DNA from 2 places in the Saccharothrix syringae genome. Region 1 is predicted to be linked to the other one. Evidence: predicted binding sites of a transcription regulator. Region 1 holds the regulator's gene; the other holds the start of a gene.
What was found. Region 1 encodes HspR, which represses chaperone genes until heat shock. Its sites were predicted from a motif close to ANNTTGAGTNNNNNNNACTCAANNT; they were not measured.
Positions count from the first base shown of each region.

Region 2: a site for HspR is predicted at 1,225-1,249, ahead of lon (endopeptidase La). Genes of this name have one in related genera too.

Region 1 is NZ_CP034550.1:10,753,972-10,757,379, forward strand. Features, by position in the region: gene EKG83_RS45895 (FAD-binding oxidoreductase) at 1-494, shown strand, start outside; gene EKG83_RS45900 (heat shock protein transcriptional repressor HspR) at 1,244-1,672, opposite strand; gene dnaJ (molecular chaperone DnaJ) at 1,669-2,838, opposite strand; gene grpE (nucleotide exchange factor GrpE) at 2,860-3,408, opposite strand, start outside.
Region 2 is NZ_CP034550.1:9,431,075-9,434,482, forward strand. Features, by position in the region: gene EKG83_RS39540 (patatin-like phospholipase domain-containing protein) at 1-86, shown strand, start outside; gene EKG83_RS39545 (SAM-dependent methyltransferase) at 160-960, opposite strand; gene lon (endopeptidase La) at 1,261-3,408, shown strand, end outside.

The DNA.
Region 1 (3,408 bases):
TCGAGGGCGGCTGGGTCAGCCGGTCGATCGTCGGCCACACCCAGGCGGGTGACGTCTGGCGGATCGGCCCCCCGATGGGGCGGCTGGGCGTGGACCGCAAGTCCGGGCGCGACGTGCTCATGGTCGCCGGCGGCACCGGCGTGGCGCCGATGCACGCGATCGTGGACGAGATGGCGCAGTGGGGCGAGAACCCCCGCGTTCACCTGTTCGTGGGCGGCCGAACCCGCGACGACCTGTACGACCTGGACAACCTCCAGCGGTTCGCGACGACGAACCCCTGGCTGACCGTCGTGCCGGTGCTGGAGTCGGACCCGGGCGCCCGCGGCGTCGAGCAGGGCACCCTCGCCGACGTCGTCACCCGCTACGGGGCGTGGGAGGACCGCGACGTGCTGGTCTGCGGCTCGCCGTCGATGATCCGGGCCACGGTGTCGCGCATGCTCGTGGCGGGCACCCCGCTGGACCGGATCAAGTACGACCCCTTCACGCTGGACTGACCTGGGCAAACGCACCAAGCGGGCGGTCCGCGCGCCAGACCGACCAGCCCAGCGCGGCCAGATCGACGCCCAGCGCGACCAGATCGACCAGATCAACCAGCCCAGCGTGGCCGGGTCGGTCCGCCACCGCGCGGCCGGATCGCCCCTGCAACCGCCTGGGGACGCCCGCCCTGCGCTGAGCGGAATGCCCTGCGCTGAGCGAGGATGCACCGCGCCGATACTCGCCACGGCCTGCTCGCCCCGCGTCAGGACCGACTCACCCAGCCCTGCGATCAGCTTCCGCGCGCTTCACCCCATGCCCTCGCACCGACCCGTGCCCGATCCACCCCTCACCAATCCACACCTGTCCTGACTTGCGGCTGAGCGGTGCGGTTCGCAACCCGGCCCACCGGTCCACAGCCGATCAGTCCCGACCACCTCCATCCTCGACCGCTCGCGTGCGGCACGCCACCTCCGAGGCTGGACCTGTGGACAACTCGGGCCGAGCCCGAGCTGGGCCTGATCCGGGAGCGCGGTCGGGGAGTCCGGGGCGAGCCGTCGGCGGGGTGGGGATCCGTGGGTGATGGGTGGCGGGTGGGCCTGGCCGGTCGAAGGCTGGCCGGTCGGTAGTGGTGGCGTCGTCGGGTCGGGGGCGGTGGCGGGGTGGTGTGGCGGGGTGGTGTGGGGTGGTCGCGGGGTTCCTCATGTGCAACCGATGATCGGTAACACCGTTTCCGTACATCGACCACCCCATCGAGTGATCGGAAGTTTCAGCGCTTCGGCTTCGGCTTCCACACCACCAACGCGGTCTCGTGCCGCACCGGCACCAGTTCACGCCGGTACGAGGCGTGCACCGACGCCGCCGCCTGCTCGGCCGCCGCCAGGGCGGAGGCCAGTTCCTCGGTCAGCTCCTGCACCCTGGCGCGCAGCGCGCCGACCTCGTTCTCCAGCTCGATGATCCGCTTGATCCCCGCGAGGTTGACGCCTTCCTCCTGCGACAACCGCTGCACCTCGCGCAGCAGCACGATGTCGCGCATCGAGTACCGGCGCCCACCACCGGTCGTGCGCCCCGGCGACACCAGCCCCATCCGGTCGTAGGACCGCAGCGTCTGCGCGTGCAGACCGGAGAGCTGCGCCGCCACGGAGATCACGAAGAACGGGGTGTCCTCGTCGGTTCCGGGCGGGAACGGGAAGCTCACACCGACCTCTTCTCCACCATCGCGTTGAGCTCGGCCCGCGGATCGTGCCGGGCCGTTGCCGACGCGTACTGCTCCAACGCCTCTCGTGCCGCGGCGTCCATGTTGTTGGGCACCGCCACCTGCAGCGTGATCAGCAGGTCGCCGACCTGGCCGTCGCGCCTGGTGATGCCCTTGCCCTTGGCTCGCAGCACCCTTCCGCTCGCGGTGCCCGGGGGCACCCTCAACGTCACCTTGCCGTCGAGCGTGGGCACGGTCAACGTGGTGCCGAGGGCGAGTTCCGGGAAGGTGACCGGCACGGTGAGGGTCAGGTCGTTGCCGGTCCTGCCGAACACGGGGTGCGGGTTGACGTGCACGCGCACGTACAGGTCGCCCGCGGGGCCGTTGTTGCGGCCCGGTTCGCCCTGGCCGGCGAGTCGGATCTTCTGCCCGTCGTCGACGCCCGCCGGGATGCGGATGGTGAGCGTGCGGGTCTTGGTGCTGACGCCGTCGCCGCCGCACTCGGGGCAGGGGTCGTCGACGATCCGGCCGGTGCCCCGGCAGTCGGCGCACGGTTCGGAGAACGCGAACGCGCCCTGGCTGCGGGTGACCAGTCCGGCTCCGCCGCAGGTGGGGCAGGTGCGCGGGGTGGTGCCGGGTCGTGCGCCGGAGCCGGCGCACGTGCCGCAGCTCGCCGGGCTGGACAGCCGGAGGGGCACGGTGGCCCCGCGGACGGCCTCGGTGAAGTCGATCCGGACGTCGGTCTCGACGTCGTCGCCGCGCCTCGGGCGGGTGGCGGAGGCGGACGTGCCCCCCCGGCGGTTGAACAGCCCGCCGAGGAGGTCGCCGAGGCCGCCCATGCCGCCGGGTTGGGCGCCGGTGCGGCCGAACAGGTCGCCCACGTCGAAGCCGCTGTTGCCGGCGCCGAACCCGCCGGGGAAGCCGCCGCCGCCCGCGAACAGCCGACGGGCCTCGTCGTACTGCTTGCGCTTGGCGGCGTCCGACAGCACGCCGTATGCCTCGGACACGGCTTTGAACCGCGCTTCGGCCTTGGCGTCGCCCGGGTTGGCGTCGGGGTGCAGCTCCCGCGCCAGCTTGCGGTACGCCCGCTTGATCTCGTCCGCCGAGGCGTCGGAGGAGACGCCCAGTTCGCGGTAGAAGTCCTTCTCGATCCAGTCCCTAGCACTCACCGGACATCACCCCCCTTTCTTTCAGTTCTCTTCGGTCTGGTCCTGGGCGGGCGCCCCGGGCTCGTGGTCGGTGACGGCGACGAGCGCGGGCCGCAGGACCCGCTCGCCGTACCGGTAGCCGCGGCGGAGCACGGCGGTGACGGTGGGTCCGCTGACGTCCGGGGACGTGCTGTGCTGCACGGCCTCGTGGACGGCCGGGTCGAACTCCTCGCCCTCGTGCCCGAAGGGTTCCAGGCCGATGCCGTGCAGGGAGCCGACCAGCTTGTCGGCCACCGCCTTGAACGCGCCGACGAGGTCGCCGTGGGCGCCGGCGCGCTCGATGTCGTCGAGCACGCCGAGCAGTTCGCCCGCGACCTGCGACTTGGCCGTGGCGATCACCAGTTCCCGGTCGCGCTCGACGCGCTTGCGGTAGTTGGCGTACTCCGCGGTGAGCCGCTGGAGGTCGGCGGTCCGCTCGTCGAGCTGGGCCTTCAGCGCGACGGTCGGGTCGTCGGCGACGGGGGTGTCGTCGTCGGGCAGGTCGGGGGCGGCGTGCCTGCCGCCCTCGGCCTGCTCCGGCTGCTCGTCCTG
Region 2 (3,408 bases), 1.3 Mb from region 1:
TGGACGCGCTGGGCCGCCTGCCGAAGGGGCCCTTCGACGGTGCGCCGCCGGTCGACCCGGACCTGCGCCTGACCCCGCCGGAGTGACGCCGGGGCCGGGCGTCGGCACCCGAGGCCCGGCCCCGCTCACGACTCGTCCCGGTTCAGGGCTCGCCCGGGTTCAGGGCTTGCGGCCGACCCCGGCGTAGGCGCTGATGTAGGCGTCGTCGGAGTCGGGGTACCACTCGGCCAGCGGCACGATCCCGGGTTCGACCACCTCGAACCCGGCGAAGAAGGCGGCGATCTCCTCGCCCGAGCGCAGCACCAGCGGGCTGTCGGTCTTGCGGTAGATGGCGTTGACCTGCTCGCCGCCCTCGATGCCCTCCGCCGAGATCCCGTCCCAGCTGCCGTGCGAGACGGCCAGGTAGCTGCCGGACGGCAGGGCCTCCCGGTAGCGGGCGACGGCCTTGTGCGGCTCGTCCGCGTCGGGCACGAAGTGCAGCACCGCGACCATCAGCAGGCCGATGGGCCGGTCGAAGTCGAGCATCCGGCGGACCTCGTCGCTGCCCAGCACGGAGTCGGGGTCGCGCAGGTCGGCCTGGATGGCGCAGGCCAGCGGGTTGTCGGCGAGCAGCGCCGTGCTGTGGGCGACCGCCACCGGCTCCACGTCCGCGTAGACGACCCGGGCCGACGGGTTGGTCTGGTGCGCGATCTCGTGCACGTTGCCCACGGTCGGGATGCCGGAGCCGAGGTCCAGGAACTGGTCGATGCCCTGGGCCAGCAGGTAGCGCACCGCGCGGCGCAGGAACGACCGGTTCGCGCGGGCCGCGCCGGACATGCCGGGGAAGATCTGCTCGACCGACTTCGCCGCCTCGCGGTCGACCGCGAAGTTGTGCGAGCCGCCCAGGTAGTAGTCGTACATCCGGGCCGCGCTCGGCCGTCCCAGGTCCACGGAGGACGGAACCCAGCTCGCCTGCTCCATGCGCGCATCTCCTCGTTGGTCGACGGCGTGATCGTCGTGGGGTTCCGAATCGGGCACAACCCCCGAACGGACGCTCCGCGTGCGTCCGGTCACAGCCTCGCACACGCGGTTCGCCGTGAAGCCCGGCGTGGTCGTGGTAGATCTTGGACCGGGCACCCGTGCGATCCGTGAAGCCTTCCGGACGTCTCGCCGGGCCCGCCGGTTCCCGCGTCGGAGGGGATCGCTCAGAGCGAACAGCCAGCGGAAACAAACACCCGCTCACCTTGGTTGAGCCAGTCAGACTCAACTTTGGAGGAGATCATGGGCGAGACGTTGGCGCTGCCGGTGCTGCCGCTGGACGACGTGGTCGTGCTGCCGGGCATGGTCGTGCCGATCCGGCTCAGCGGCTCCGACGCCACCGCCGAGGCCCGCGCCGCCGTCGAGGCCGCGACCGCCGCCGGCGGCCAGTCCCGGGTGCTGCTGGTGCCGCGGCTGGACGGCAAGTACGCGAAGGTCGGCACGCTGGCGCTGATCGAGCAGGTCGGCCGCCTCTCCGGCGGCGAGCGGGCCGCCGTCGTGCGCGGCACCGAGCGGGTGCGCATCGGCACCGGCACGACCGGTCCCGGCGCGGCCCTGTGGGTCGAGGCGACGGTCGCCGACGAGTCGCCGGTGGACGAGCGCACCCACGAGCTGGCCCGCGAGTACCGCGCGCTGGTCACCACCATCCTCCAGCAGCGCGGCGCGTGGCAGGTGGTCGACTCCGTGCAGCAGGTGGACGACCCGTCCGCGCTGGCCGACCTCGCCGGGTACGCGTCGTACCTGGACGACGCGAAGAAGGTCTGGCTGCTGGAGACCAGCGACGTGACCCTGCGGCTGGAGAAGCTGCTGGAGTGGGGCCGCGAGTACCTGACCGAGTTGGACGTGGCCGAGACGATCCGCAAGGACGTCAAGGAGGGCGTGGAGAAGCAGCAGCGCGAGTTCCTGCTGCGCCAGCAGCTGGCCGCGATCCGCAAGGAGCTGGCCGAGCTGGAGGGCAAGCCCGCCACCGAGGAGCAGGACTACCGGGCCCGCGTCGAGGGCGCCGACCTGCCCGCGCACGTGCGGGAGGCCGCGCTGGCCGAGGTCGACAAGCTGGAGCGCACCTCCGAGCAGTCGCCCGAGGTCGGCTGGATCCGGACGTGGCTGGACACGGTGCTGGGCATGCCGTGGAACGAGCGCACCGAGGACTCCTACGACATCGCGGGCGCGCGGGCGGTGCTGGACGCCGACCACGCGGGCCTGGACGACGTGAAGGAGCGCATCACCGAGTACCTGGCCGTGCGGCGCCGGCGCGCCGACCGCGGCATGGGCGTCGTCGGCGGGCGGCGGTCCGGCGCGGTGCTGGCCCTGGTGGGCCCGCCCGGCGTGGGCAAGACCTCGCTCGGCGAGTCCGTCGCGCGGGCCATGGGCCGCAAGTTCGTCCGGGTCGCCCTGGGCGGCGTGCGGGACGAGGCCGAGGTCCGCGGCCACCGGCGCACCTACGTGGGCGCGCTGCCCGGCCGGATCGTCCGGGCGATCTCCGAGGCGGGCTCGATGAACCCGGTGGTGCTGCTCGACGAGATCGACAAGGTCGGCGCGGACTACCGGGGCGACCCCACGGCCGCGCTGCTGGAGGTGCTGGACCCGGCGCAGAACCACACGTTCCGGGACCACTACCTGGAGGTCGAGCTGGACCTGTCGGACGTGGTGTTCCTGGCCACGGCCAACGTGCTCGACGCCATCCCCGGCCCGCTGCTGGACCGCATGGAGCTGGTGCAGCTCGACGGCTACACCGAGGACGAGAAGGTCACCATCGCCCGCGACCACCTGCTGCCGCGGCAGGTCGAGCGCGCCGGCCTGGCGCCGGAGGACGTCTCGGTCACCGGGGCGGCGCTGCGGAAGCTGGCCGGCGAGTACACCCGCGAGGCGGGCGTGCGGCAGTTGGAGCGCTCGCTGGCGCGGGTGCTGCGGAAGGTGACGGCCAGGGTGGCGCTGGGCGAGGCCGAGCTGCCGGTGGCGGTGGACGTGCCCGACCTGCGCGGGTACCTGGGCTCGCCCAAGCACACGCCGGAGTCGGCCGAGCGGACCGCCGTGCCGGGCGTGGCCACGGGCCTGGCGGTGACCGGCGCGGGCGGTGACGTGCTGTTCGTCGAGGCGTCGCTGGCCTCGGCGGGCACCGGGTCGGCCGGCGTCACGCTGACCGGGCAGCTCGGCGAGGTGATGAAGGAGTCGGCGCAGATCGCGCTGTCGTACCTGAAGTCGCACGACGAGCGCGCCGCGGTGCTGGCCGAGCGCGGGGTGCACGTCCACGTGCCGGCGGGCGCGGTGCCCAAGGACGGGCCGTCCGCGGGCGTGACCATGACCACGGCGCTGGCGTCGCTGCTGTCGGGTCGCCCGGTGCGCTCGGACGTGGCGATGACCGGCGAGGTCTCCCTCACCGGCCGGGTGCTG